DNA from 3 places in the Streptomyces sp. NPDC050704 genome. Region 1 is predicted to be linked to each of the others. Evidence: riboswitches for the same ligand, from Rfam matches in the RefSeq annotation. Region 1 holds a riboswitch; each other region holds the start of a gene.

Region 1 (10,014 bases):
CTCCAGCTGGGCAGTGCGCGCGGAGACACTGCCCGCGTCACCCCGGGCCTGCGCCAACTCCTCCTCCAGGGAGGCCCTTTCGCGGTCCAGGGTTTCCCGGCGGCCGACCCGGGACGCGACGCTGACGGCTGCCTGCTGGCGGGCGGCCGCCCGCCGTTCGCGCTCCTGCTCGCCCTGTCTCAGCTCCTCGTTCGCCAGGTGCAGCCCGGAGGCACCGCGCCGCGCCTCCGTGTACCGGCTCTCCAACTCCTCGACCTGCTCGGCGAGTCGGGCCGTGGGCGTGTCACCCGCCTCGGCGGTGGCGGCGGCCAGCGCCTCACGTACGACGCCGAGCCTCCGCTCGTCCTCGGCGCGCTCCTTGTCGGCGCGCTGGTAGGCGGCCAGGGCCCGCTCCTCCGCCTCGCGGTCGACATGTCCTTCGACCTTCCGCGCGGGCGCCGGGTGTTCGGTGGCTCCGCAGACGGCGCAGGGTTCGCCGTCGGCCAGGCTCGCGGCCAGTTCGGCGGCGATGCCGTTCAGGCGCTGCTCCTTGACGTCGAGCCAGTGGGCGCGGGCCTGCAGCGCGCGTTCGGCCGAGGCGAGGACCTGCCGCTGTGTCCCGTCCGTGTCGTCGGCGAGCTGGTCGCGCATCCGGGCCGCCGAGAGCCGCTTCTGGGCGGGCTCGCGCTGGACGGCGAGCTGCTCGGCGCGGCCGGCGGCCTCCTGGGCGGATTCGATACGGGACTTCAGGCCTTCCCGGGTCGTCTCCCACTCGGAGAGCCACACCTCGGCTTCTTGCAGCACGTCCTCGTCGGCCCGCTCCTGACGGTCCAACGCGCCGCGCTCGTCGACGAGTTCGGCGAGCCGCTGCTCCGAGCGGCGGGCCGACTCAAGGCCGCCCAGCTCCTCGGCCACCTTGCGCGCGGCGGCCGCGAGGCCCGTCGCCCCGGCGTCGGCGAAGGTCTCCGGAAGCAGGGCACGCGCGCGTACCTCGGCGTCGGCCGCCCGCCGGTGCTCGGTCTCCGTCGCGTCGCGCAACCCGAGCGCGGGTGCCACCGCCTCGGCCTTTCGGGCGCGCTCCATCCGCGCCTGGGCCTCCCGGTGCGCGCCGGACCGCTCCTCCAGAAGCGCCGCCCGCTCCCGTGCCTCGGCGAACCGGCGCTGGAGCCGCGCCACTTCCCGTACGTCCTCGTGTACGCGATCCGCCGCGGCCTGCGCCGACTCGGCGGCCGTCTGGGCGCAGTGGGCGACCGTGAACCTCTCGCGGGCCGTGCTCCTGGCGATCGCCGCCCACTCCAGGACGGACTCGGCGAGCCCCGGGTCGCCGGGGGTCAGGTCGGGCAGCGGCAGCTCCACGATGTCACCGGCCGCCTGCTGCATGCGGTGTGCGTCGGCGAGCAACTCCGCGTCCCCGGCGCGCACCTGGGTCTCGGCGGCGCGCCGGAGCTCGGCCAGCCGCTGCTCGACGGCGGCGAAGCGGCGGGTGTCGAAGAGACGGCCGAGAAGCTTGCCCCGGGCCTCGGCGTCGGCCCGCAGGAAGCGCGCGAAGTCGCCCTGGGGCAGCAGCACCACCTGGCAGAACTGTTCGCGGCTCATGCCGAGCAGCTGGGTGATCTCCTCGCCGATCTCCTGGTGGGAGCGGCTCAGGTCCTTCCAGGAGGCCGTCGACGCCTCGTACTCGCGCAGCCAGCTCTGCGCCTTCTCGGTCGTGGTGCCCGTGCCGCGCTTCTTGGGGCGCTCCCACGGCGGCTGCCGGGTGAGCTCCAACCGGCGTCCGGCGACGGTGAGTTCGAGCGTCACCTCGGTGCGGGTGGCGGCGGTCGCATGGTCGCTGCGCAGCGAACCGCCCTGCCGGGCGCCCGGCACCGACCCGTACAGCGCGTAGCAGACGGCGTCCAGGACGGAGGTCTTTCCGGCGCCGGTCGGTCCGTGCAGCAGGAAGAGCCCGGCGGCCGACAGGTCGTCGAAGTCGACCTCCTGTTCCGTGCCGAACGGCCCGAAGGCGGTGATGCGCAGCCGGTGCAGCCTCATCGGGCCCCCGCCCCCTCGATGATGTCCAGGTCGTACGGCTTCACCGGGCGACCTCGCGGACGGTGTCGTCGGTGCGGACGGCGTCGAACGCGTCCTGGAGCACGGTCTGTTCGCGCGCGTCGGGTCCCGCGCCGCGCACATGGGCCACGAAGTCCTCGGCGATCTGCCGGTCGGTGCGCCCCGCGAGGCGCCGGGCGTACGAGACGTCGGGGTCGTCCGGCGCCCGATCGGGGTCGAAGACGAGGCTGAGCGTGTGCGGGAAGCGCTCGGTGAGGCGTGCCATGGGCTCGGCCGGGCGCACCGGGTCGGTGAGGGTCGCCTCGACCCACGCCTCCTCGTGGCGCGTCAGCTCCGGGTCGGCGAGCAGTTCCTCCAGCGGGCCCCTGATGCGGGCGAGCGCGCGCGGTACGGGGCAGTCGACGCGCTCGGCGCCGACCGATCCGTCGGCTGCCAGGTCGATCAGCCACATGCTCTTGCGGTGGTCCGTCTCCGAGAAGGAGTACGGCAGCGGCGATCCCGAGTAGCGCACGCGCTCGGTGATGGTCTGGCTGCCGTGCAGATGCCCGAGCGCCGCGTAGTCGACCCCGTCGAACACTCCGGCGGGCACGGACGCGACCCCGCCCACCGTGATGTCCCGCTCGCTCTCGCTGGCCTCGCCGCCGGTGACGAAGGCGTGGGCGAGGACGACGGAACGGGTGCCGGGCGCGCGCGTGGCGAGGTCGGCGCGGACCCGGTCCATGGCGGCGGCGAGCACGGCCTCGTGGCCCGCCTTGTCCACCGCGAACTCGTCCTTCACGAGGGCCGGTTCGAGATAGGGCAGCCCGTAGAAGGCCACCTCACCGGACTCGTCCTTCATCATCACGGGCGTGCCGCACGCCGAGGGCTCGGTCCGCAGATGGATGCCCGCGCGGTCGATGAGCCCGGCACCGACGCCGAGCCGGCGCGCCGAGTCGTGGTTCCCGGAGATCATCACCGTCGGCACACCGAGGTCGGCCAGCCGGTGCAGGGCCTCGTCGAAGAGCTCGACCGCGGCCAGCGGCGGGACCGCCCGGTCGTACACGTCCCCCGACACGACCACCGCGTCCACGGCGCGCTCACGCACGGTAGTGACGAGGTGGCCGATGAACTCGGCCTGGGCATCGAGCATGTTCACCCGGTGGAACGCCCGGCCCAGATGCCAGTCGGAAGTGTGCAGGAGCCTCATGATCCCCGAGACTAACGGCCGGGTCGGACATCACGGGCGGCTACTCCCGTATCGGCCCGTTATGCGTCCCCGTACGCCTCTCCGCCCAGTTCGAAGCCCGCTGTCCCGGCTGTGACGTCGGCCAGCCATCCCCGGAAGGCCTCCACATCGGCGTCCGGCAACCCGATCTCGATCGTGACGGCCTCCTCGTAGCGCACGTCACGCACCTCGCGCCCGGTCGACCGCAGGTCGTTCTGCACCTTGCCGGCCCGCTGGTGGTCGACCGTGACGGTGGCGAGGCGAAAGCGCCTGCGCGTGATCGTCCCGAGGGTGTCCAGGGCCTCCCCCACCGCTCCGCCGTAGGCCCGGATGAGGCCGCCCGCGCCGAGCTTGGTCCCGCCGTAGTAGCGGGTGACGACGGCGACCACGTACCGCATGTCCCGCCGCAGCAGCATCTGCAGCATCGGGACGCCCGCGGTGCCGCCGGGTTCGCCGTCGTCGCTCGCCTTCTGGACGGCGGCGTCGGCGCCGATGACGTACGCGAAGCAGTTGTGCGTGGCGTCCGCGTGCTCCTTGCGGACGGCCGCGACGAAGGCCTGGGCCTCCTGCTCGGTGGCCGCAGGCGCGAGGGCGCAGAGGAAGCGGGAGCGGTTGATCTCGGTCTCGTGCACGCCTGCGCGGGCCACCGTGCGGTACTCGTCCTGCATCGGGCCAGCGTATGCGCCCCACGCGCGCGTGCCGCCGTCCGGTCCGCCGAGGTCAGTCCTTCTTGCTCTTCTTGCCGCGCGGCACGGTCATGTCGGTGAGCAGCGCGGCGCCCGGGCCGAGGGACTCCCAGCCGCGGCCGTACCAGGCCAGGACGGCGATCGCCGATGTGGGGAACTTCGTCCGTACGTCGTCCAGCGTGTCGTCGACGCCGTCCCCGGCCAGGGTGAGCACCAGCTCCTCCAGACCGGGGTTGTGCCCGATCAGCAGCAACGTCTTGACCTCGGCGGGCACTTCGCGGACGACCGTCAGCAACTCCGGTACGTCGGCCGCGTACACCCGCGGATCGAGGTGTACGGGAGGGGGCGTGCCCCACTGCCCGGCGGCCAGTTCCCAGGTCTGCCGGGCGCGTACGGCGGTGGAGCAGAGCGCGAGGTCGGGCAGGCAGTCGGCCTCGGCCAGCGCGCGCCCGGCGGCGGGGGCGTCGCGGCGGCCGCGCGGCGCGAGCGGCCGCTGGTGGTCGGGGACGCCGTCCGGCCAGGCGGACTTGGCGTGCCGCAGCACGACCAGGCGGCGCAGCGGGCCGCCTCCGGCGCGCGCGGTCATACCGGGCCCTCCCGGCCGATGTCACGGGTGAGTTCGAGCCCGAGGAGCCGGTCCGCGTAGGCGTACGTCTCGAAGCGGGCACCGTCCGGAACGGTCCCCGAGGTCGCCACCTTTCGCAGGACGCCGAGTACGGCGGGCACGTCCAGATCGTCCTCCCAGGCGGCGCGCAGCTGGTCGCGTACGGGATCGGGGATGGGTCCTGACGGCTTGGTGGCCCAGGCGGCGACGGCCCCGCGCCAGCGCCTCAGCTTCTCCTCGGCGTCCGCGAGGTCGGCCGCGGCGAGCCGCAGGGGCTCGCGGCGGGGACGCGCGAGCAGGGCGAGGCGCAGGGCCGAGGCGCTCTCCTCGTCCTGGGCGCCGCTCTCGTCGTCGACCGGGGCGACCTCGACGCGCAGGCCGCCCGCCGCCTCGCCGCCCAGGCCGAGCACATGCAGGACCTGGGCCTCGCCCAACCCCGTTCCGCTGTCCCGTTCCTCCTCGAACGGCCGGATGCCGAGCGCCCGGGCGCGGGCCCGTAGTTCCGTGTGGTCCGCCGCGCCGGTCAGCACGGTCCAGACGGGCGTCCCGCCGAGTTCCAGGGCGCGTACGAGGACGTCGGCGACCAGGAGCACCCGCAGGCCGGTGGTGTCGGGGCGGGGCACATGGGCCTCGACACGGGTCAGGCCCCGACGGGCGGGGGTGGCGTCCGTGGGCACGCCGATTCGGGGGTCGGTGATACGCAGCACGGCTTGAGCGTAGGCGTGTGAGGGGCCGGGCGCAGGGAGGCGGACGTCATTCCGGACACGCGTTCGCGGTTCAGGCATCCGCGGGTCGGCCCACGGTGCCCAGAAAGCGCACGTGAGGCCGGTCGTCGGGGCCGCCGCGCGTGACGGCGGCGCGGACTCCGTACACCTCGGCGATGAGCTCCTCGGTGAGGATGTCGCCCGGGCTGCCGCAGGCCACCACGCGCCCCTCGCGCAGGACGACGAGCTGGTCGCAGTACATCGCCGCGAGGTTGAGGTCGTGCAGCGCGACGACGCTGGTGACGGGGAGCGAGGTGACGAGGGTCAGCAGGTCGAGCTGGTGCTGGATGTCGAGGTGGTTGGTCGGTTCGTCGAGGAGGAGTTCGCGCGGTTCCTGGGCGAGTGCGCGGGCGATCTGCACACGCTGGCGCTCGCCGCCCGAGAGGGTGTGCCAGGACTGGTGGGCACGGTCGGTCAGGCCGGTGCGGCGCAGGGCCCGGCGGACGGCCTGTTCGTCGGCCGTGGACGCGGGGGTCCAGGCTCGGCGGTGCGGTATGCGGCCCAGGCGTACGACGTCCAGGACACTCAACTCGACCTGGGTGTCCGCCTGTTGTTCGACCACGGCGATCCGGCGGGCGATGTCGCGGCGGTGCAGTTCGGCGAGGGGACTGCCGTCGAGTGTGACGACGCCCGAGACCGGAGCGAGGACGCCGGCGAGCAGGCGCAGGAGGGTGGATTTGCCGGACCCGTTCGGTCCGAGCAGGCCGACGGTGGAGCCGGGGGCCGGGGTGACGCTGACGCCGTCGAGGATGAGACGGCCGTCGGCGGTACGGCTGACCCGGTCGGCGCGGAGGCCCCGGTCCGTCTTCTCGGCCTCGGTGCGGAGGCCCTCGTCCGTCTTCTCGGCCCCGGTGCGGAGGTTCTCGTTCATCGCGTCCGCCTCGTCCGGTACAGCACCAGCACGAAGACCGGCACTCCGATCAGCGAGGTCACCACGCCCACCGGCACATCCTGCGGGTCGAGGACCGTACGGGCCAGGGTGTCCACCCACACCAGGAACACCGCCCCGGCGAGGGCGGCGACCGGCAGCAGCCGTGCGTGCCCGGAACCCACCAGCGCCCGGGCGGCGTGCGGCAGGACGAGACCGACGAAGCCGATCGCGCCCGCCGAGCTGACCAGCGCGGCCGTCAGGAGTGCCGTGGCGCAGAGCAGCACCAGGCGGGTACGGGCCACGGACACCCCGAGCGTCGCGGCGGCGTCCTGGCCGAAGGCGAACGCGTCGAGCGTGCGCGCGTATCCGAGGCACACGAGCAGCGTCACCGCGAGGACCGCCAGACAGAGCCAGACGTCGGTCCAGCCCGCGCCGCTCAGCGAGCCGAGCAGCCAGAACAGCACCCCGCGGGTGGTCTCGGCGTCGGCGGCGGTCATCACGACGAAGGAGGTGAGCGCGGAGAAGAGCTGCATCGCGGCGACGCCGCTCAGTACCACCCGGTCCGTCGTGTCGCCGAGGGTGTGGCTGAGCAGCAGGACGAGCCCGAACGAGACGAGCGCGCCGAGGAACGCACCCGCGGAGACCGACACCAGGCCGCCGCCGGCCCCGAGGACGACGACGGCGACCGCGCCGGTCGAGGCTCCAGAGGAGACCCCGAGGACGAACGGGTCGGCGAGCGGATTGCGCAGCAGGGACTGCATCACCGCGCCGCACACGGCGAGGCCGGCCCCGCACACCGCCGCCAGGAGCGTGCGTGGCAGGCGCAGCTGCCAGACGATTCCGTCCCTGATCGGCGTCAACTCCGAGCTGCCCCAGCCGAGATGGGCGGCCACCACGGACCAGACGTCACCGACCCGGATGTCCGCCGGGCCGATGGTGATCGCGACGGCGACGGACGCGCAGAGCAGACCGGCACCGCCCACGGTGAGCAGTCCCAGGCGGAACCGCGTCACCCTGCCAGGCCGAACTCGCGCAGGGCCGCGGCGACCTGCTCGACGCCCTCGACCGTGCGGATGGTCGGGTTCATGGCCTGCCCGCTGAGCAGCACGTACCGCTTCTTTTTGACCGCGGTCATGTTCTTGGTGACCGGGTCGGACTCCAGGAACTCGATCTTCTTCGCGGCGGACTCGGCGGTCTGCGACTTACGGGTCAGGTCGCCGATGACCAGCACGTCGGGATCGCGGTCGGCGACCGTCTCCCAGTTGATCTGGGGCCACTCCTCGTGCGTGTCGTCGAAGACGTTCTTCGCGCCGAGGGAGCGGGTGATGACGCCGGGCGCGCCGCAACAGCCCGCCATGTAGGGGGAATCGGAGTTGGCGAACCAGTAGAGGAGGGTGACGTCCGAGGCATCGATCCCCGAAGTGGCCTTCTTCATGCGCCGTTGGAGCTCGGCGACGAGTCGCTCGCCCCGGTCCTCCACACCGAACACCTTGGCCAGGTCGCGGACTTCGCCGTAGATGGCGTCGATGCCGAGCGGCGTCTTGCGTGCGCCGTCCCCGTCGCCGGTGTTGTCCTTGCCCGCGCAGTCGGAGGGCGAGACGTACGTGGGCACGCCGAGCTTCTCGAACTGGTCCCGGGTGGCCACGCCTCCCTTGCCGAGCGTGGACACGAACGAGGCGGCGACGAAGTCGGGGTCGGCGTCCAGGACCCGTTCGAAGGAGGGGTTGTTGTCGGCGATCCGCTCGACCTTCGCGTTCGCCTTGGCCAGGCTCTTCAGCACCGGGTCGGTCCAGGTGGCGGTGCCGGCCATACGGTCGGCGAGCCCCAGCGAGAGCATGATCTCGGTGGTGCCCTGGTTGAGGGAGACCGCGCGTTGGGGCGGTGACTCGACGCGTACGGTACGGCCGCAGTTGTCGAGGGTGACGGCGGTTCTGGACGCCGCGTCGGACGCGGCCCCCGAACCGCAGCCGGTCAGCAGAAGGGCCCCGGAAAGGAGCAGGGCGGCAGGGCGGGCGGGACGTGCGATCGGCACGGGAGTTCCTCAGACGTCGAGGGCTCGAACGCGGAGCCCGGTCGTACGGTGCTCCCCCGCCGTCGTCGACCGCGGGGGCCGCCAGCAGGTCTTCGGACTCGGGGTCACCCGGACGAAGCGCCTTCCCGGACCGCCGTGTTGGTCCAGTGGCCGATGCCTCGCCCGTCACCCTCACCGCTGCGCGTCAGCTCCGGATTTCCACCGGATTCCCTGACCCACGTACATGGGTTCGACTGGCCTCGGCAAGCTATCACGTACCGGTAGAGGGCCGGTCGGAGGCCTGGACGGCGGCCGTCCGGGGAATCGCCGCGGCCGGCCCGCTGTTGTGGGCGACAGCAGAGCAGGCACCCATCGCAGGCACACATCCCAAGGAGGCCGACCGTGTACGGCGACCCGGCAACGATCCGCAAGATCCTCACCGAGCTGGGCGACACCTGGGCGGTCGTCGGCCTCTCGTCGAACGAACGGCGGGCCGCATACGGCGTGGCGGACGTCCTACAGCGCTTCGGCAAGCGCGTCGTCCCGGTCCATCCGAAGGCCGAGACGGTCCACGGGGAGCAGGGGTACGCCTCCCTCGCCGACATCCCCTTCGAGGTGGACGTGGTGGACGTGTTCGTCAACAGCGACCTCGCGGGTTCCGTCGCCGACGAGGCGGCCGCGATCGGCGCGAAGGCGGTCTGGTTCCAGCTCGGCGTCATCGACGAAGCCGCGTACGACCGCACCCGGTCCGCCGGGCTCGACATGGTCATGGACCGCTGCCCCGCCATCGAGATCCCGCGCCTGGGCTGACCCGCGGTACGGCCACGCACGGCCACCCCGGAGTCTGGGGCTCCGGCTCCGGCTCCGGGCTCCGGGCGGCGCCACCGCTTCCGCGACGCGCCGTCTCGTGCTCGTGCTCGTGCTCGTGCTCGTGCTCGTGCTCGTGCTCGTCAGCGCGCGCCTACCACCTGCGTTGCGCCGAAGTCTCTCCGTCGGCGGCGCGTCCCGCGGTGTTCGACGGTGCCGAGGGGGCCTCGAAGAGCGAGCCGGGCCGTGCGGGTGGTTCCACCACAGGGGCGGCCGCGCGTCGGCGTGCCGACTGCCGACCCCAGTCACCGTCGCCGAGGACCAGCATCGGGTCGAACATCACCACCACTCCCGCCAGCAGCAGGAAGATGCACGGCCCCAGGAGCATGGGAAGCAGGATCGAGTGGGCGGAGTCGCCCGACCATGACATGCCGGTGGCGTCGTTGAGGTTCACGCTGACGGCCGCCATGCCGGTGTAGTGCATGCCGGACACGGCGATGCCCATGACGAGGCTGGCTCCCAGGCTCGTCAGGAAGCCGCGGATCGCGATCGCCGCCCAGAGCGCGGCGGTGGCGGCGCCGATGGCGATCACCACGGAGAGCGTGACGATGCCCATGTCGTACCGGAGGTCGCCGTTCAGACGGATGGCCGCCATGCCTATGTAGTGCATGGCGGCCACGCCGAGACCGGTGAACGCACCCGCGACGAACAAGGTCGTCCAGCTCGCGCCGCGGTAGCCGACGGCGAAGACGCCGAGGCCGACCACGAGGATCGCCACGGCGAGACTGAGGATCGTCACACCGACGTCATACCTGAGGCGGGTTTCCTCGACCTGAAAGCCGATCATGGCGATGAAGTGCATCGTCCAGATCCCGCAGCCGATCGATACCGCTCCGAGGGCCAGCCAACCCGGCTTCCAGGACTTCTCGTTGCGCAGTGACCTGGTGATGCAGCGCAACCCGAGGGCGCTTCCCAGACATGCCATGACGTAAGCAGCCACGGGTGTGACCGTCCCGTAGCTGAAACCGTCGATTGTGCC
Region 2 (10,014 bases), on a different contig from region 1:
GGGGCCCGCCTGCGGCCGACCGTCCCCTTCTCCATCGTCGCCGTCATCGCGGCCACGGTCGTGGCCCAGCTGGCGGATCTGGACGCGGCCGCGCCGATCGGCGACCTGCCCTCCGGACTGCGGGCGCCCTCGCTCGGCTTCCTCGACGTGAGCGCGCTCGGTTCCCTCCTCGCCCCCGCTGTCGCGGTGGCGGCGCTGGCCGCGCTCGAGTCGCTGCTGTCGGCCTCGGTCGCCGACGGCATGACGGTCGGTCAGAAACACGATCCCGACCGGGAGTTGTTCGGTCAGGGCGTGGCCAACATCGCGGCGCCGTTGTTCGGCGGGGTGCCGGCGACGGGGGCGATCGCACGGACCGCCGTCAACGTCCGTACGGGCGCCGGTTCGCGACTGGCCGCCCTTACCCACGCCGCGATCCTCGCCCTCATCGTCTTCGCCGCGGCCCCGCTGGTGTCGAAGATCCCGCTGGCGGCGCTCGCGGGCGTGCTCCTCGCGACCGCGATCCGCATGGTCGAGATCGGCTCGCTACGGGCGATGGCGAGGGCCACCCGCTCGGACGCGGTGATCCTCGTCCTCACCGCCGTCGCCACCCTGGCACTCGACCTGGTCTACGCCGTGATCATCGGCCTGGTCGTCGCGGGCGGCCTCGCCCTGCGCGCGGTCGCCAAGCAGGCCCGCTTCGACCAGGTGCCGCTGGACCGGGGCGACCACAGCGCCGAGGAACACGCACTGCTGGCCGAGCACATCGTGGCGTACCGGATCGACGGGCCGCTGTTCTTCGCCGCGGCCCACCGCTTCCTGCTGGAGCTGACCGACGTCGCCGACGTACGGGTCGTGATCCTGCGCCTGTCCCGGGTCAGCACCATGGACGCCACCGGCGCGCTGGTCCTCAAGGACGCGGTGGAGAAACTGAACCGGCGCGGCATCATCGTGATGACCTCCGGGATCCGTCCCGGCCAGCGCCAGGCCCTGGACTCGGTCGGCGCGCTCGGCCTGCTGCGCAGGGAGGGCCGTGAGTACGCCACCACCCCCGAGGCGATCAACGGGGCCCGCGACCACCTGCGGTCGGCCGGCCTGCTGCCCGTCGTCCCGCGATCGAAGAGCGTCCCGGACGCCCGCACCGCGAACGAGGAGGCGGTCCGATGAGCGGCGCCGGCCCCGCCGCCCCGCGCACGGCCGCGGTGAAGGCCTGACGGCCATGACCCTCGAAGCTCTGCCCCACCGCCACGTGCTGACCCTTCCCGCGGTGCCGTCCGCGGTACGGATCACACGTGAGACCGCCGAACAGATCCTCAAGGAGTGGGGAATCAGCCTTCGCCACCCCGCGGTCGATCCGGCGCTCCTGATCCTCGGCGAACTGGTCACCAACAGCGTCCGGCACGCCGCCGCGCTCTCACCGCAGCTCACGGTCATCTACGCGGCGGGCGCCGACTGTCTGGCGTTCGCCGTCCACGACCGTCACCCGTACCAACCGTCCCTGCTCGGGATCGCGGCCGGCGCCGGTGGGCTCGGAACCGTCATGGAACTCACGCTCGGCCTCGGCGGCACCGCGGTCGTACGCGGCGACGCCGACGAGAAGGGCAAGAGCATCTGGATCACCCTGCCCCTCTGAGTCGGCCCTCCCCTCTGAGCCGCATGGCAGCGGGGACCGGCCCCCCTTGGGCGACGGAGCCGCCGGCCTCAGGGAGGATGGGCCGTATGTGTGTGACGAGTGGGTGGATGCTGTGCGCCGAGGACCGGCCGGGACGGTCGTGCGGCCCGGTGGGGGAGAGGGCGGCAGCATGAGTACGCCGCTGTACCAACTCAAGGCCGAGTTCTTCAAGACGCTGGGGCATCCGGCGCGTATCCGAGTGCTGGAACTGCTGAGCGAGCGGGAGTACGCGGTCGCGGAGATGCTGCCCGAGGTGGGTATCGAGCCGGCGCATCTGTCCCAGCAGTTGGCCGTGTTGCGACGCGCGAATCTGGTCGTGACCCGCAAGGCGGGCTCGACGGTGTACTACTCGCTCACCAGCCCTCACGTGGCGGAGTTGCTGAGAGTCGCGCGGACCATCCTGTCGGGGGTTCTCGCGGGCCAGGCGGAACTGCTCGCCGACCTGAAGGCCGCCCGGCCGGGCGGCGAACCGCCGTCGTAGAGACCGGTCTTGGGCCGGCGGGATCCGTCGGCTCCGCAGGCTCTGTGCAGATGTTCGCCGGGAGCATCGTCGCCTTCCGCGGCGGAACACGCCCGCCGGCGCATCCCCGACGTGAGGGTCTCCACCGAGCCGGTGCCCGAAGACCGGTGCCGGAAGAGGCGATGTCTCGCGGGTGCGCGCCGGCCGTGGTGCGGGCCCGGCGCTGCCCCGCGCACGAGCGCACCGGCCATCCGATGCTCGCCGACGAACCGGCGCCGTACACGCGGCGCGGGCTTCGGTCCCGCTGGACGGGGTACTCCACGACGCGGCCGAAGACCACCCGGCCGTCAGGGTGCCCCGCGCCAGGGGCGAGGGACCGGCCCGCAAGGCCCTGCCGCCCGACAACCTACGGAGTACTCATGACCGTGCCAGTCCGAGTGGGCACCAACCACGGCGACCTCGTCAAGGACTCCGGCCGCTACGACAAGTGGGGCTGCGGCAACCGACCGCCGGACCTCACCGGCCACGTGGCGGAGCGGCCGTGAACCCCCGGCCCGCCCCGTCCGGCAAGTCCCCCGGCGGGCTCGCACCCGCGCTGCGGGACATCCGGGCCGTCGTCCTCGACACCGACGGAGTGATCACCGACTCGGCCCGGGTGCACGCAGCCGCCTGGAAGACCGCCTTCGACGCGTTCCTGCGCGACCAACCGCCCGAAGACCCCGACCAGCGGCGCCCGTTCGACACGCACGACGACTATCTGCGGTACGTGGACGGCAAGTCACGCCTCGAGGGCGCCGCCGCCTTTCTCGCCTCACGCGGCCTCGACCTGCCCGCCGAGACGGTGCGCGAGGTCGCCGCCGACAAGGAGCGGCTGTTCACCGAGCGGCTGCGCGAGGAGGGCATCGACGCCTACCCGGGGACGGTGCGGCTGCTGCGAGCGCTGAGGCGCGAGGGGATGCCCCTCGCGGCGGCCTCCGCGTCCCGCCACGCCGGTGAACTCCTGACCAGGGCCGGCGTACGCGACCTCTTCGACGTACTGGTCGACGGCGGCGAGGCGGCCCGGCTGGGCCTGCCGGGCAAACCGGAGCCCGACCTGTTCCTGGAGGCGGCCCGGCGGCTCGGCATCCCCGTCGGCCGCACCGCCGTCGTCGAGGACGCCCTGGCAGGAGTGGAGGCGGGCCGCCGGGGAGGGTTCGCTCTGGTCATCGGGGTGGATCGCACGGCCGGTCCGGGTACCCGGGAACGACTGCTGCGGCACGGCGCCCACCTCGTCGTCCGCGACCTGGGAGAACTCATCGAGGAGACCGAGGAGACCGAGGAGACCGAGGAGACCGAGGGAGGCGTACCGACGTGACGGGCTGGACCTGGGACTACGAGGGCTACGATGCCGCGGACGAGAGGCTCAGGGAATCCCTGTGCACGCTGGGCAACGGCTACTTCGCGACCCGCGGAGCGATTCCCGAGTGCGTGGCGGACGACGTGCACTATCCGGGCACGTACGCGGCGGGCTGCTACAACCGGCTCACCTCCGAGGTGGCGGAACGCCGGGTCGAGAACGAGGACATGGTCAACCTGCCCAACTGGCTCCCGCTCCGCTTCCGCCTGCTCGGCGACGGTGACGGAAACGGCGGCCAGGGCCCGGGAGCGTGGCTCACCCCCGACACCGCGACGGTCCTCGACCACCACCAGACCCTCCACCTGTCCACCGGCCTGCTGGAGCGCCGTACGCGCTACCGCGACGACGAGGGCCGCACCCTGGCCGTGCGCCAACTGCGCATCGTGCACATGGCCGACCCTCATCTGGCGGCCCTGCGCACCGAGTTCACGGCGGAGAACTTCTCCGGCGAGATCGAGGTCGAGGCGGCCCTCGACGGGGCCGTCGCCAACGGGGGCGTGCCCCGCTACGCGGACCTGGACGGCCGCCACCTGACCCACGTGCACACCGACACCGCCGCCCCGGACACGGTGTGGCTGCGCTGCCGTACCCGTACCTCGGACATCCGCGTCGGCATGGCGGCCCGGTTCACCGCGGACGCGCCGGTCACGACCCGGCACGGCCCCCTGCGCGCCACCCAGCGCACGCGCCTCGACCTGGCTCCCGGCCGCACCGCCACCGTCGACAAGTGCGTCGCCCTGCACACCTCGCACGACCCGGCGATCAGCGACCCGCTGTGCGCCGCGATCGACCGGGTGAGCGAGGCGCCCGGCTTCGACGATCTGCTGGAGTCGCACAGCACGGCCTGGGGCCAGCTGTGGCGGCGAGCCGAACTGGAGGTGCCCGGCGAGGCGGGCAGCATCCTGCGGCTGCACCTCTTCCACGTCCTGCAGACGCTCTCCCCGCACACCGCCGACCTCGACGTGGGCGTACCGGCCCGGGGACTGCACGGCGAGGCGTACCGCGGGCATGTCTTCTGGGACGAGCTGTTCGTCCTGCCGTACCTCGACCTGCACTTCCCCGAGGTGTCCCGCGCGCTGCTCCACTACCGCCACCGGCGCCTCGAACAGGCCCGCTCCGCCGCCCGCGCCATCGGCCGCACCGGTGCGCTCTATCCCTGGCAGAGCGGCAGCGACGGCCGCGAGGAGACCCAGGAGCTGCATCTCAACCCGCGCTCCGGGCGCTGGCTGCCCGACCACTCCCGGCTCCAGCACCACGTCGGCTCGGCCGTCGCGTACAACGTGTGGCAGTACTGCGAGGCGAGCGGGGACGCCGAGTTCCTGCACACCAAGGGTGCCGAGATGCTGCTGCAGATCGCCCGCTTCTGGGCCGACTCGGCCAGCTACGACGAGAGCCTGGGGCGGCATCGCATCCGGGGCGTGGTCGGGCCCGACGAGTACCACGACGCCTACCCCGGAGCCGAGGTACCCGGCCTCGACGACAACGCGTACACGAACGTCATGGCCGCCTGGGTGCTGACCCGTACGCTCGAAGTGCTTCAGGCCCTGCCCGAACCGCGTCGGCGGGAACTCGTCGAGCGGACGGCCCTGGACGCCGGCGAGCTCGAACTGTGGGAGGAGGTGTCCCGCACCCTGCACGTGCCCTTCCACGACGACGTCATCAGCCAGTTCGAGGGCTACGGCGACCTCGTGGAGCTCGACTGGGACGGCTATCGCGAGCGGTACGGCGACATCCGGCGCCTGGACCGGATCCTGGAGGCGGAGGACGACACGGTCAACCGCTACCAGGCGTCCAAGCAGGCCGACGTCCTGATGCTCGGCTACCTCTTCTCGCCCGCCGAACTCGAAGGCCTGTTCCGCCGGCTGGGCCACCGCCTCGACGCGGACACCTGGCGGCGCACCGTCGACTACTACCTGCACCGCACCAGCCACGGCTCCACCCTCAGCGGCCTGGTCCACGGCTGGGTGCTCGCCAGGGCCCGGCGCGCCGAGGCGTGGAAGTTCTGCCAGGAGGCACTCCAGGGCGACATCGCCGATCTGCAGGGCGGGACCACGGGGGAGGGGATCCACCTGGGCGCCATGGCCGGCACCCTCGACCTCGTCCAGCGCGGACTGACCGGCCTCGAAACGCGCCAGGGCGCCCTGTGGCTGGACCCGGTCCCGCTGCCCGAGCTGTCCTCCTACGGCTTCGCCCTCCGCTACCAGGGCCACTGGGGCGTACGGCTGCGCCTGGAGCGGGGCAGCCTGGAGATCGCGGTGCCCGCCTCCGACCGGTCGCCCATCGACGTCCGGCTGCCGGGCCACGCGGTCCGCGTGGAGCCGGGGGAGACCTGCCGGCTTGTACTGCCGGACTGACGACGACTGGTACTGCCGGACTGACGACGGTCACGAAGGGACAGCGGTGGCAGGGCGTCGGACAGCAGCCCCGTCCTACGGCCGGTGGCCGCCGTGGACCAGCACGACCGGTGAGGGTTTGGCGTGACGGTGTCCGGCTACCCGAACGACGTGTCAGCAACAGAGCAGCAGGAACTCGTCCGTTTCCTCGAGGATCGGTTCGCCTGCGCGCAGGCCTGCACCGAGTGCGCCCGGGTGTGCGCCCTGCGCGCGAGCCTCGCCGACCTCGACGGCCCCGATGATCAGCAACAGCTGCGGCGCAAGGGCATCCTGTGCGCGGAAGTGTGCGACGCGACCTGCCGCGCCCTCGCCGAGGAGACCGTGCAGAGCGACGAGGCGGGGATGCGTGCCCAGGTCGAGTGGTGCCGCGCCGTCTGCCTCGAAACCGCGCACGTCTTCGACCGCGGCCCCGGCGCCGAAGAGGGCGCCCAGGCCTGCCGGGACTGCGCGCGGGCCTGCACGGAGTTTCTCGCCCTGCTTGGCTGACGGCCCCGCCGGACCGACGACGATGGCCCGAGGACGACGGGCGGGAACGGTGGTCAGCCAGCCAGCCAGTGAGCGGGCCGAGCCTCGCCGCCGCACGACTGGAGCTGGAGGTCTCCTTCCCCGGCGTGAGCTGTGTGAGCTGCGTGATCAGCCGGTCAGACGGTCACTCCGACCGCACGCCCCGCCCCGCCGCGAAGCGCCACCCGGGCGTCATTCCCCGAGCGCCCGCCCCACCCGTACATTCCAGCGCCCGTCCCGTCCGCTGAACTCCGTCGCGGTCAGCGGCGGCACATCGATCCGCCAGAACGCCGACTCCGGAGCTCCGAGCGCCCCGGCCACCGCGGCGCGTACGACCTCCGGCTCGACGACGGCGACGATCCGGCCCGAGCCGAGCCCTGCCACCGATTCCAGCCACTTCGCGATCCGTTCGCACAGATCGCGTACCGACTCACCGCCGTGCGGGGCGGACGAAGGGTCCGCGAGCCATCGCGCCACCGCCTCCGGTTCATCGGAGCTCACCTCGGCGAGGGTCGCGCCTCGCCAGCGGCCCACGTCCAGGCCTGCCAACCCGGGCTCGGCGACCGGATCGAGGCCGAGTGCCACGGCCGTCTCCCGGCAGCGCACGCCGGGCGAGACGAAGACCCGGTCGGCGGCGGGCAGCGAGGCCGCGGCGGTCTCGGCGAGCCGCAGTCCGGCCGCTTCGACGGGGCATCCGTCATCGAAACGCGCTTCTCGCAGCGCCACACTCATCGCTGGTGAGATCAACATCACTCGGCTGGTCATCGGCCCACTCCCGCACTCCACACGTACTCAATACCCTTGCCCCGACCGGGATTTGGTGGCGTGACCAGGTGCCCGGCGCACGCCCGTCACCCCATGCGCCCTTGGCCGCGCCTCCGCTTCGCGGTACCTTCTCGTCGATATTGACGACGGTTCGACGGAAGCCGGTGGAAATCCGGCACGGTCGCGCCACTGTAAGCCCCGCACCAACCGCCCCCACCAGGAGCGGTGAAGGCCGGGCAAGTCAGACCCGTGGCCGTCGTCCTCATGCACCACCACGATGGGACGCGAGTTCCCCAGGAGGTCCTGCCACATGGCACAGTCCGTCGCTCAGCCGACCGTGAACACCCCTGCCGTACCCGCAAAAATGCCGATCGGCGCGATCGCCCCCTGGGCGGTCTTCTTCGGCGTTCTGATGCTGGTGCTGCTCTACTTCGTCGGCGCCGAACAGGGCGCCACCTCCCTGGTCTCCGGCGAGGGCGTGCACGAGTGGGTGCACGACGCCCGCCACCTGCTCGGCTTCCCCTGCCACTGACGGCGAAAGTGACCAAAGGGACCGACAGGACAACTCCATGAACTCCGTCACCGTCAGAAACCTCCTGGTGCGCGGCATGCTCGCGGGTCTCGCCGCGGGCCTGCTCGCCCTGGTCGTCTCCTACTTCCTGGGCGAACCCCGCGTCGACGAAGCCATCGCGTTCGAGGAGTCCCACTCCCACGAACACGGTGGGACCGAACTCGTGAGCCGTACGATGCAGTCCACCGGCGGCCTGTCCACCGGCGTGCTCGTCTACGGCGTCGCGTTCGGCGGGATCGCCGCCCTCGCGTACTGCTTCGCACTCGGCAGGATCGGCCGCTTCGGGCCGCGCGCGAGCGCCATGCTGCTGGCGACCGCGGGCCTGCTCGCGGTCTACGTCGTGCCGTTCCTGAAGTACCCCGCCAACCCGCCGGCCGTCGGCGACCCCGACACCCTCAACCAGCGCACGGCCCTGTTCTTCCTGATGGTGGCGCTGAGCGTGCTGCTCGCCGTCGCCACCGTGATCCTCGGCAAGCGTCTCGCGGGGCGTCTGGGCAACTGGAACGCCACGATCGCCGCGGGTGCGTTCTTCGTGCTCGTCGTCGGACTCGCGTACGTGTTCCTGCCGTCCTTCAACGAGGTGCCGAAGGATTTCCCGGGCACCCTCCTCTGGCAGTACCGCCTCGCCGCCCTGGCCATCCAGGTCACCCTGTGGACCGCCTTCGGGCTGGTCTTCGGAGTGCTCGCGGAGCGCGTACTTGCCCCCAAGCCGGCCAGGACCGAGGGGAAGTCGCCCGAAGCGCGGGCAACTCCCGTCGCACACTGAGCCGTTCACTCAGAGTCGCTCACAGAAGGGCCTCCGGACCACCGTCCGGGGGCCTTTCGCGTAGGTGCGTACGTCACCGGCATTCCCAATTTCTGCAACAGGTTCTACGGTGTGCGCCGTCAGTCCGGACAGCCGAAGCAGCAGGCCGGCAGCAGGCCAGTGGGATCCAGGAGGCGCCGTGCATCTCGAATACACGCCGGAGCAGCAGGAGTTGCGCACCGAACTGCGCGCCTACTTCGCCGATCTGGTGCCGGACCATGTGCATGCCCGGTACGGCGACCCGGCGACGCAGAAGCGCTTCTACCGTGACACCATCCGGCGGCTCGGCTCCGACGGCTGGCTCGGTGTGGGCTGGCCGAAGGAGTACGGCGGGCGCGGCCTGAGCCCGATGGAACAGTTCATCTTCTTCGACGAGGCCGCCCAGGCGGGCGTACCGCTGCCGTTGATGGCGCTGAACACGGTCGGGCCGACGATCATGCAGTTCGGCACGGAGGAGCAGAAGGCGTACTTCCTGCCGAAGGTCCTCTCCGGCGAGATCGACTTCGCGATCGGCTACAGCGAGCCGGACGCGGGCACGGACCTGGCCGCGCTGAAGACCCGCGCGGTCCGGGATGGCGACGAAGCCACCGGCCACTACACGGTCAACGGGCAGAAGATCTGGACGACCAACGGCGATACGGCGGACTGGGTGTGGCTCGCGGTCCGCACCGACCCCGACGCCCCGCCCCACAAGGGCATCACCATGCTCCTCGTACCGACCTCCGACCCCGGCTACTCCTGCACACTCATCAACACCCTCGCCTCCCACGACACCACCGCGAGCTACTACGAGAACATCCGCGTCCCCGCCTCCCGCCGGGTCGGCGAGGAGAACAAGGGCTGGCGGCTGATCACCAACCAGCTCAACCACGAGCGCGTCACCCTCGCCGCGCACGGCACCATGGCCATCCGGGCCCTGCACGACGTCCAGCGCTGGGCCATGGAGACCAAACTCGCCGACGGTCGCCGCGTCGTCGACCTGCCCTGGGTACGCCGTCGCCTCGCCCAGACCCACACCAAGCTCGACGCGATGAAACTCCTCAACTGGCAGATGGTGAACGCCGTCCAGGAGGGCACCTTGACCCCGCAGGACGCCTCCGCGGTCAAGGTGTACGGCTCCGAGGCCCGCCGGGACGCCTACGCCTGGCTCATGGAGGTCGTCGCGGCGGCCGGTGTCCTCAAGGAGGGTTCGGCGGGCGCGGTGCTCCACGGCGAACTGGAGCGCGGCTACCGCTCGGCCGTGATCTTCACCTTCGGCGGCGGGAACAACGAGATCCAGCGGGAGATCATCTCGTGGATCGGTCTGGGGATGCCCCGGGTGCGGCGTTAGCGCAGTTATGACGAGGCCTTCATCGCCAACTGCTTTGAGGCGATTGATCCTGAGAAGTTGATGCAGGCGGTCGAGGAACCTGTCGTGGACCGCTCGGGTTCTCAAGCCTCTGCGCGCGCGATGCTGCGGGCCGGGGTCATGG
Region 3 (10,014 bases), on a different contig from region 1:
ACCCGAAGACCCGGGCCGTCGCGCGTCGGCGGTCGCCGTGCTCGGCGGTGTCCTCGTCGGCGTGCGCGCGTACGTAGTTCCGGTCGGCGGGCTCGTCCAGGTCCGCGATCGCGCGTACCGCGTCGTCGATCAGCCCGATCACATGCGGGAACGCGTCCCGGAAGAACCCGGAGATGCGGACCGTGACGTCGATGCGCGGCCGGCCCAACTCCTCCAGGCCGACGACCTCGAAGCCGGTCACCCGCCTCGACGCGTCGTCCCACACCGGCCGGCACCCCAGCAGCGCCAGGATCTCCGCGATGTCGTCACCCTGGGTGCGCATGGCCGACGTCCCCCACACCGTCAGGCCGACCGACTTCGGATACGCACCGGTGTCCTGGAGATACCGCTGCACGAGCGAGTCGGCGAGGGACTGCCCGACCTCCCAACTGAGCCTGGACGGGATGGCCTTGGGGTCGACGGAGTAGAAGTTGCGGCCGGTCGGCAGGACGTTGACCAGTCCGCGGGTCGGCGAGCCCGACGGTCCCGCCGGGACGTAACCCCCGTCCAGGGCCAGCAGGATGTGGTCGATCTCGTCCGTCGTACGGGCGAGCCGCGGTACGACCTCACGGCAGGCGAACTCCAACACCGCGACCCCGTCCGGGAGTTCGGTGCCCAGGACCTCGCGCACGAGAGCGGGGACGGTCGCGACGTCCCAGCCGCGCTCCTCCATGCCCTCCGCGAGCCGCCGGCACAGCTGCTCCAGCAGGTCGATCGCGTCGGCGCCGGTCCGGGCCGGGCCCTGGACCAGCTCGGTCAGCTCGACCGGCACCTTCACCGGCGCACCCGGCTCGCCCAGCAACTCCTTCTCGACCAGGCCGAAGTACTCGGCGAGGCAGGCCCGCAGACCGGGCAGCGCGTTTGCCGTGCCGCCCCACACCTGCGAGGCCCGCAGCACGGCGAGGACGAGGTTGACGCGCGGCTCGGCCTCCGGGCCGCCGCCCAGGATGTGCAGCCCGTCGCGGATCTGCACGTCCTTGATCTCGCAGAGGTAGCCGTCGATGTGCATCACGAACTCGTCGAACGACGTGTCGTCCGGCTGCTCGTCGACATGCAGGTCGTGGTGCAGTTCCGCCGCCTTGACCAGCGTCCAGATCTGGGCGCGTACGGCCGGTGCCTTCGTCGGGTCCAGGTCGGACACGAGGGCGTACTCGTCGAGGAGCTGCTCCAGCTTCGCCAGATCGCCGTAGGTGTCGGCGCGCGCCATCGGCGGCACGAGGTGGTCGACGACCGTGGCGTGGCCGCGGCGTTTGGCCTGGGTGCCCTCACCGGGGTCGTTGACGATGAAGGGGTAGATGAGGGGGAGTTCGCCGAGGACCGCGTCCGGGGCACACCCCCCGCTCAGACCGAGGCCCTTGCCGGGCAGCCACTCCATCGTGCCGTGCTTGCCCATGTGCACGACGGCGTCGGCGCCGAAGCCCCCCTCCGAAGTCGCGGCCTCCAGCCATCGGTACGCCGCCATGTAGTGGTGCGACGGCGGCATGTCCGGGTCGTGGTAGATCGCGATCGGGTTCTCGCCGAAGCCGCGCGGCGGTTGGATCATCACGACGACGTTCCCGAACTGGAGGGAGGCGAGGACGATGTCGTCGCCGTCCACGTAGAGGGAGCCCGGAGGTTCTCCCCACGCCTCCAGCATCCCGTCGCGCAGCTTGGGGTCGAGCTTGTCGAACCAGGCCTGGTAGTCGGCGAGCGGCACGCGCGCGGGGGCGGCGGCGAGTTGCTCCTCCGTCAGCCATTCGACGTCGTGGCCACCGGCGTTGATGAGCCGGTGGATCAACTCGTCGCCGTTGTCGGGGTGTCCGTCGACGCCGTACCCGGCGTCCCGCAGCGAGTCCAGTACCCGGATCGCCGAGGCGGGCGTGTCGAGTCCGACCGCGTTGCCGACCCGGGAGTGCTTGGTCGGGTAGGCGGTGAAGACGAGCGCGAGCTTCTTGTCCGCGTTCGGCTTGTGCTTCAACCGGGCGTGGCGCACGGCGATTCCGGCCACCCGCGCGGCCCGCTCGGGATCGGCGACGTACACCGGCACGTCGTCAGGGCCCTGCTCCTTGAAGGAGAAGGGGACCGTGATGAGCCGCCCGTCGAACTCCGGGATGGCGACCTGCATAGCCGCGTCCATGGGGGAGAGGGCGGCGTCGGACGCCTCCCACGCGGCGTGCGAGGAGGTGAGGCAAAGCCCTTGCAGGACGGGGATGTTGAGGTCGGCGAGGGCGCCGATGTCCCAGGCCTCCTCGTCGCCGCCCGCGGAGGCCTCCGAGGCGTGCGCGCCACCGGCCGCGAGCACGGTGGCGACCAGCGCGTCCGCCCGGCCGAGGGTCTCGTAGAGGCCCATGTCGGCGCCGCGCAGCGAACCGCAGTACACGGGAAGGGCGTTGGCGCCCCGGGCCTCGATCGCGTCGCACAGCGTGTCGACGAAGCCGGTGTTGCCGGACAGTTCGTGGGCCCGGTAGAAGAGCACGCCGATCGTGGGGCGCCCGTCGACGAAGGCCCGCTCGCCGTGGACCCCGTACTCGGCCATCTTCAGCGGCTCTTCGAAGCCCTCGCCCGTGAGCAGCACGGTGTCGGAGAGGAAGCGGGCCATCTCGGTCAGGTTCTCCGGCCCGCCCTCGACGAGGTAGCGCAGCGCCTCCGCGACGACACCGGCGGGCACGGACGACTCGGCCATCAACTCCGCGTCCGGCACGCTCTCCCCGCCGAGCAGCACGGTCGGAATCCCGGCCGCCTTCAGGGCGGCGAGCCCGTCCTCCCAGGCGCGCTTGCCGCCGAGGAGCCGTACGACGACGATGTCCGCGCCCTCGACGAGAGCGGGCAGCTCCTCCGCGACGTCCACGCGGGTCGGATTGCCGATCCGGTACGCGGCGCCGGAGGCCCGGGCCGCCAGCAGATCCGTGTCGGCGGTCGACAACAACAACACTGTGCTCATACGGGCGCTCCCGGTGGAATGAAAGGCAGTCCTGAAGGCGCGCCGGACTCGATGAGCCGCCACAGCGCGTCCGTGTCCGCGTGTTCCTCGATCAGATCGCCGAGCAGGTCCAGCTGCTCCTCGCGCAGTGCCGCGAACGACGTGTCCGGGGCCGGCACGAAGCGACGCCCCGCGGCGGCCGCCACCTCGCGCAGGAAGGCCCGCCGGAAACCGTCCGACTCCAGCGAGCCGTGCCAGTGCGTGCCCCAGACCTCGCCGACCCGGCAGCCGTCCAAGAACGGTGTGCCGCCCGCGACTTGGGCGACCCCGTGGTGGATCTCGTACCCCTCGACGGGTTCGCCGAGCGCCTCACCGACGGGCCGGGTGAGGGTCTTCTCGCGCGCGAACCGCACGCGTACGGGCAGGAGTCCGAGTCCGTCGACGGCACCCGCTTTCGACTCGACCTCGTCGTCGATGTGCTCGCCGAGGACCTGGAAGCCGCCGCAGATGCCCAGTACGGGACGTCCTTCCGCGGCTCTGCGCGCGATGGCGTCCGCGAGCCCGCGTTCCCGCAGCCACTCCAGGGCCCTGACCGTCCCCCGAGTCCCGGGGATGACGACGAGGTCGGCGTCGGCCAGTTCCTCCGCGCGGTCCACGAACCGCACGACGACGCCCGGTTCGGCCGCCAGTGCGTCCACGTCCGTGAAGTTGGACATCAGGGGGATCGCGCAGACGGCGACGCGGAGGATGTCCTCGCCGACGGGGGAGGAGACCGCGGACTCCCGGACCGCCCCCCTCAGCGACACCGCCATCCCGTCCTCCTCGTCGATGCCGAGACCGTGCCGGAAGGGGAGCACGCCGTACGTGGAGCGGCCAGTGAGGCCGTGGAGCATCTCCAGGCCCGGCTCCAGCAGCGACACATCGCCGCGGAACTTGTTGACGAGGAACCCGGCGACCAGCTTCTGGTCCTCGGCACTCAGCAGCGCCACCGTCCCGAAGAAGGAGGCGAAGACGCCGCCGCGGTCGATGTCACCGACGACGAGCACGGGAAGCCCGGCGTTCCTGGCGATCCCCATGTTCACGATGTCGGTCCGGCGCAGATTGATCTCGGCGGGACTGCCCGCCCCCTCGCAGATCACCGCGTCATACGTGCCCCGCAACTCGGCGAGGCACTCCAGCACGGTCCCGAGGAGCTGTTCCTGCCGTCCTCCGTGGTAGCCGCGCGCGCTCATCTCGCCGACGGGCCTGCCCATCAGTACGACCTGGCTGTTGCGGTCGCTGCCCGGCTTGAGCAGTACGGGGTTCATGAGCGCGGTGGGCTCGACGCGCGCCGCCTGCGCCTGCATGGCCTGCGCGCGCCCGATCTCCGCGCCCTCCCGCGTGACGAACGAGTTGAGCGACATGTTCTGCGCCTTGAACGGCGCGACCTTGACGCCCTGCCTGACCAGCCAACGGCAGATCCCGGCGGTGACGACGCTCTTGCCCGCGTCGGAGGTGGTGCCTGCGACGAGCAGCCCCCCACCACTCATGACGTACGCCCCTTCGTGAGGAATCCCTTGGTGAGCAGCCGCCCGGCGACACTCACGCCGAGCGCGAGCAGGTTCACGCGCCGCGAGAGCCGTACGGCCCGCTCGATGTCCCCGACCTCCACGGCCCGCCCCGCACCGTTGAGTACGGGCCGGTGCTCGACCCTTCCCGCGTACGAGAGCGTCCCGCCGAGCCGCACTCCGAGCGCCCCCGCGAACGAGGCCTCAACGGGCCCGGCGTTGGGGCTAGGATGCTTCGCGGCGTCGGTACGCCAGGCACGTACGGCCCCTCGCGGATCGCTCCCGGCGACGGCGGCGAGCACGGCGGTCAGCCGGGCCCCCGGCCACCCCATGACGTCGTCGAGCCGTGCCGAGGCCCAGCCGTACCGCCGGTACCTGGGCGACCTGTGCCCGACCATGGCGTCCAGCGTGTTGACCGCCCGGAATCCGACCAGGCCCGGAACGCCCGCCGCGGCGCCCCACACCAGGGCGCCGACCACGGCGTCGGAGGTGTTCTCGGCGACGGACTCGACCACGGCCCGGGCGATCCCGTCGGCGTCCAGCGCCTGCGGATCCCGCCCGCACAGATGCGGCAGCCGCTCCCGGGCCACCTCGATGTCCCCGGCGGCGAGCGCCCCGCCGATCGCCCGGGCCTCGCGCCCGAGGGACGTGCCCCCGACGACGGCCCAAGTGGCGGCGGCGGTCAGCGCGCTGGAGGCGGTGGGTGACGTACGTACGGAACGGGCGGCGGCAGCCGCGACGGACACGGCCCCGCCGGCGCACACGAGGGCGTGCAGCGCGCCCCACCCCCGGTGGTCCCGCCACAGCACCCGCTCCACGGCTCCCGCGGCCCGCCCGAACGCGGCGACCGGATGCCCCCGGCGGGGATCGCCGAGCAGCAGGTCACCGAGGAGGCCGGCGGCGGCGCCGTACGCGTGGACGCGATCGGCACGCACCGGTTCAGCCCGCCGTTACGTAAGGCAGAACCCTCGTCCGGAGAGAAGCCCTTGTATCGGGCCTGGGCACACTGGTCCACAACAGGCGGCCGCGCATGGTGATATGTCCTCACTCAGGGTGTCCACGCCCTGGTTCGACGAGACCGACGACGAGAGTTCCTGGCTCCCGGGGGGATTGATTCCCCGGTAACAGTGGCGGGACCGCGCCGGATTCGCACCGGCTTCCTCTCCTGCCGTCGTACATGGCTCCGGCAGTCCACCACGGCCCGAGAACAACCGTCAACTTGCTGTTGACCTGCGAAGGGAGAGTGTGCTGAGACCCACACACGGGCCCACGCACAGGTGGGGTGCGGGACGTTGTTCCGTCCCGCACCCCACCTGTTGACCTGCTTGACCTGTCGGAGGAAGCGCCGCTGTCAGGCGACGATCAGATAGATCCCGTACGCCACCGCCGCCGCGCACGCCGCGAAGCAGGCGTAGGCGCCGGTGGCCGCGAGGGCCGCCGAGCCGCCCTGGGCGGTGGCCGACTCGCGCTTGGAGAGGCCGAGGATGCCGAGGGTGAAGAGGGCCACGAGGGCGACGGTGACGATGAGGCTGACTCCGAAGACGGAGCCGAGGGCTGCCCAGTCGATGTGCATGCTGTTTCTTCCTTAGCGCTTCAGACCACGGCCGACGAGGCCGGCGGGTTCGCGGGCGTCCCGTCGGGAGCCGCGATGGTGGCCGACAGGTCCTCGGCCAGGTCGTCCTCGGCCGCGGCGCCGGCCGGGGGCGGGGTGACGGCGGCCACGGCCGTGGTCACCACACCGGGGGGCTCCTCGGTGTCGTTGACGTTGGTGTGGTCGATCACCTGGCGGCGGGAGGCCAGCCAGATCCCGGCGCTGGAGGCGACCAGGAAGACGGCGACGACGCCCGTGCCCCAGTTGCCGAAGGAGGTCAGGTACTCGGCGAGGGCGGCCACCAGGGCCGCGGCCGGCAGGGTCAGACCCCAGGCGACGAACATCCGGGTGGCCGTGGACCAGCGGACCACGCCCCCCTTGCGGCCGAGGCCCGCACCCATCACGGCACCGGAGACGGAGTGGGTGGTGGAGAGGGAGAAGCCGATGTGCGAGGAGGCCAGGATGACCGTGGCCGCACTGGTCTGGGCGGCGAAGCCCTGCTGGGGCTGGAGGTCGGTCAGCCCCTTGCCCATCGTGCGGATGATGCGCCAGCCGCCGAGGTAGGTGCCGAGCGCGATGGCCAGACCCGCGGAGAGGATGACCCAGACCGGCGGGTCGGAGTCCGGGGCGATGGCGCCACCGGCCACCAGAGCCAGGGTGATGATGCCCATCGTCTTCTGGGCGTCGTTGGTGCCGTGGGCGAGGGAGACCAGGCCGGCGGAGGCGATCTGCCCGGCGCGGTAGCCCTTCTTGGACGACTTCTCGCCGATGTTCCTGCCGAGCCGGTACGTCAGCCGGGTGGCCAGCAGCGCGGCGATACCCGCCACGACGGGCGCCGCGATGGCGGGGATCAGGACCTTGGTCACGAGCGCGTCGCCGTGCACGGCACCCAGGCCGGCCGAGGCGACGGTGGCGCCGATGAGACCGCCCATGAGGGCGTGCGAGGAACTGGACGGCAGTCCGACGAGCCAGGTCAGCAGATTCCAGAGGATCGCGCCGACGAGCGCGGCGAAGATCACCTCGGGCTGGATGCCGGATTCGTCGACGAGGCCCTTGGAGATCGTGTTGGCGACCTCCACAGAGAGGAAGGCGCCGACAAGGTTGAGTACGGCGGACATGGCCACCGCGACCTTGGGCTTGAGCGCGCCGGTCGAGATGGTGGTGGCCATCGCGTTGGCGGTGTCGTGGAAACCGTTCGTGAAATCGAACACGAGAGCGGTGACGATCACGATTCCGAGGAGGAGCGTGATGTGTTCCATTTACCCAGGCTTCTGTTGGACGTCAGTGGCACAGGGACCGTAGGTAACCTGGATGAACGGAAGATGAACTGGGGTGGGCGGCAGGGTGGCCCGATAGGGGTGTCGCCACTCCGCTTGTGGCGAAGTGGCGACGGTGATCCTCGAACAGAGGCGGAATACCGGGCTCCGCTACCCCTTCGCGAACCTCTTGAGCTGAGCCGGCGATCCGTTGAAGAGATTCTGATCACCCGGCAGGCTGCCGCTGCCGTTGTCGTACTGCCAGAACGTCCAGAACCGCCAGCCCGACGGCAGCGACCCCGCCGACGCGCTGTAGCGAGCCAGCCAGAGCGGATGGTTGGAGGCGAAGGCGGCGCTGTTTCCGGTGCACATCTTCCACCAGTTGAAGTTGGTGTAGATCACCGGGCGGCGGCCGGTCTGCCGCTTCACCTCGTCGCTGAAGCTCTTGATCCAGCTGACCATCCCGCCCTTGCTCAGGCCGTAGCACTTCTTCTTGCCGTACGGGTTGTACTCGATGTCCAGCGCGGGCGGCAGCGTCCAGCCGTCCGCCCGCCAACTGCCTCCGTTGCGCAGGAAGTACGCCGCCTGCGCCTTGCCGGACGACTTGTGCGGCAGTGCGAAGTGGTACGCCCCGCGGACCATGCCCACGTTGCGTGAGCCGTTGTACTGCTGGCCGAAGTACGGGTTGCGGTACGTGGTGGACTCGGTCGCCTTCACGTAGACGAATTTGGCGCCTTTGCTCTTCGCGCTCGACCAGTTGACGTTCTTCTGGTGCGAGGACACGTCGTGGCCCTTGGGCTTGGCGGCTGCCGAGGCAGGCACCTCGAAGAGGGCGGTTCCACCGAGCGCCAGTGTCGCCACGGAGGCCGCGACGAGACGGGCACGCTGACGGGACGGTTTGCGATCACGAGCCATGGTTCCCCCCGGAATGGCGGCGCGCACGAAAAATCTCCCAGAGATTACTGGAAGATCCCTGAAAGCCCGTCGTATGCCGGTCATTCGTTCACGGTTGGCGATTCATGCCCATCTGTGACCTTTCGAAGACCGGGATTCCGCCCTAAAGTGCCCTCTCCTGCGCGGTGTTGAGGCACCCGGCTGGCAGGATCGCGGCATGACTGAGCAGCGGCGGGACGCGGGAGACGGACGGGACGCGGGGGAGCGGAGCGTGCCCCGGGCGCCCGAGGCACTGGAACAGGCTTGGGACGACCTCGTGGCGACGGCCCGCCGGTCGGTGTCCGACGGTCTGGTCGTCGGTACGTCGGGCAACGTGTCGGTGCGTGTCGGGGACACCGTCCTGGTCACCCCGAGCGGAGTCCCGTACGACCGGCTGGGCCCGGAGGACATCTGCGGGGTCGCTCTCGACGGCCGGCGGGTGCTCGGTTCGCTCGTTCCGACCAGCGAACTGCCCATGCATCTCGCCGTCTACCGCGCCACCGACGCGCGGGCCGTCGTCCACACCCACGCCGTGCACGCCACGGCCGTCTCGACCCTCGTCACTGAGCTGCCGCTCATCCACTACATGGCCGCCGCGCTGGGCGGCGCCGTCCGCGTCGCCCCCTACGCCACGTACGGCACGGAAAAGTTGGCCGAGAACATGCTCCAGGCCCTACGCGATCGCACAGCCTGCCTCCTCCAGAACCACGGCACCCTCACCTACGGCACCACCCTGCCCCAGGCCTACGACCGCACAGCCCAACTGGAGTGGATGTGCCGCGTGTGGCTCACCGCGTCATCCCTCCCGGGCCACACACCGACACTCCTCTCCGAGGCGGACGTACGAGAGGTGGAGGACCGACTTCGGGGGTACGGGCAGCCGGGGGTGAGTGAGCCGGAAGTCTGAGGGCTGCTTCCCGAGCGGTCCGGGCGCGCCCCAAAGGGGCGCGGGGAACTGCGCGACCAGCCACGACGCACCCGCAGACAAAGACACCGCGACCAGGCCGCCCGCACCATTCCGGCGGCCCCGAACCCACCGCATCCCCCGCAGACCTCCCACTCCCTGCGAACAACAGAGCCGCACCAAAACACGCCTGCCCCGCTCCACTGGCCGACAACGGGCTCCGTCAGGAGACTGGACCCGTGCGCACCGTGAAGCCGACGACCGCAGCCGTCACCACCGCCCTCACCGTCGCGATAGCCGGCGCGGCCACCGTCGCGGCGGGCCGCTTCGCCAGCGACGCCGCCCTGAAGGCGCCGCCGGGCAAACCGCTGCCCACCGAACCCCGCCTCACCGTGCACGCCACGGCGGCGGGCCGGATCACCCTGACCCGCGCGCTGGCCTCCCAGCGCCCGGGCGTGTACGGCCTCAGCGGCGACGGCAGTCACGCGGTCGTCGGCCCTCTCCTGGACGCCGCCCCGCACCCCGCGGACACGGTCGTACGCCGCCTGGAACGCGTCACCCACGGCACGCTGGAACCCGGCGCGAAGGTGTGGTTCACCCCCGGCGTGCACATCGGCAACCCGAGCGCCGCCCTCGGCCTGGACCACGCCGACGTGGACGTACCCGGCGAACTCGGCGCCCTGCCCGCCTGGTTCGTGCCCGCCGCCCGGGACACCTGGGTGATCACCGTGCACGGCCTCGGCGCCACCCGCGAACACCCCATGAACGTCATGGAGTTCCTGCACCGCCACCACTTCCCGGTCCTCGACCTCGCCTACCGCGGTGACCTCGGCGCCCCCCGACCG

Evidence for each region. Region 1 has a riboswitch for cobalamin ahead of AB0I18_RS22625 (ABC transporter substrate-binding protein). Riboswitches for the same ligand answer to the same signal wherever they lie in the genome.
Region 2: linked by a shared signal. The riboswitch ahead of AB0I18_RS14505 (CbtB-domain containing protein) and the one ahead of AB0I18_RS22625 (ABC transporter substrate-binding protein) in region 1 are both predicted to bind cobalamin.
Region 3: linked by a shared signal. The riboswitch ahead of AB0I18_RS29195 (cobalamin biosynthesis protein) and the one ahead of AB0I18_RS22625 (ABC transporter substrate-binding protein) in region 1 are both predicted to bind cobalamin.

What each region holds. Positions count from the first base shown of each region.
Region 1 is NZ_JBFAHW010000037.1:62,827-72,840, forward strand. It holds gene AB0I18_RS22590 (SMC family ATPase) at 1-2,010, opposite strand, end outside; gene AB0I18_RS22595 (exonuclease SbcCD subunit D) at 2,051-3,214, opposite strand; gene AB0I18_RS22600 (YigZ family protein) at 3,274-3,900, opposite strand; gene AB0I18_RS22605 (histidine phosphatase family protein) at 3,953-4,504, opposite strand; gene AB0I18_RS22610 (hypothetical protein) at 4,501-5,229, opposite strand; gene AB0I18_RS22615 (ABC transporter ATP-binding protein) at 5,300-6,157, opposite strand; gene AB0I18_RS22620 (iron chelate uptake ABC transporter family permease subunit) at 6,154-7,170, opposite strand; gene AB0I18_RS22625 (ABC transporter substrate-binding protein) at 7,167-8,189, opposite strand; cobalamin riboswitch at 8,255-8,442, opposite strand; gene AB0I18_RS22630 (CoA-binding protein) at 8,571-8,978, shown strand; gene AB0I18_RS22635 (MHYT domain-containing protein) at 9,130-10,014, opposite strand, start outside.
Region 2 is NZ_JBFAHW010000021.1:2,323-12,336, reverse strand. It holds gene AB0I18_RS14545 (SulP family inorganic anion transporter) at 1-1,143, shown strand, start outside; gene AB0I18_RS14540 (ATP-binding protein) at 1,196-1,609, shown strand; gene AB0I18_RS14535 (metalloregulator ArsR/SmtB family transcription factor) at 1,779-2,129, shown strand; gene AB0I18_RS14530 (hypothetical protein) at 2,528-2,653, shown strand; gene AB0I18_RS14525 (HAD-IA family hydrolase) at 2,650-3,462, shown strand; gene AB0I18_RS14520 (glycosyl hydrolase family 65 protein) at 3,459-5,858, shown strand; gene AB0I18_RS14515 (four-helix bundle copper-binding protein) at 6,009-6,383, shown strand; gene AB0I18_RS14510 (histidine phosphatase family protein) at 6,594-7,166, opposite strand; cobalamin riboswitch at 7,297-7,439, shown strand; gene AB0I18_RS14505 (CbtB-domain containing protein) at 7,477-7,698, shown strand; gene AB0I18_RS14500 (CbtA family protein) at 7,736-8,503, shown strand; gene AB0I18_RS14495 (acyl-CoA dehydrogenase family protein) at 8,682-9,872, shown strand.
Region 3 is NZ_JBFAHW010000055.1:27,660-37,673, reverse strand. It holds gene cobN (cobaltochelatase subunit CobN) at 1-2,959, opposite strand, end outside; gene AB0I18_RS29200 (cobyric acid synthase) at 2,956-4,467, opposite strand; gene AB0I18_RS29195 (cobalamin biosynthesis protein) at 4,464-5,420, opposite strand; cobalamin riboswitch at 5,553-5,697, opposite strand; gene AB0I18_RS29190 (hypothetical protein) at 5,837-6,058, opposite strand; gene AB0I18_RS29185 (inorganic phosphate transporter) at 6,079-7,335, opposite strand; gene AB0I18_RS29180 (lysozyme) at 7,504-8,247, opposite strand; gene AB0I18_RS29175 (class II aldolase/adducin family protein) at 8,444-9,172, shown strand; gene AB0I18_RS29170 (alpha/beta fold hydrolase) at 9,409-10,014, shown strand, end outside.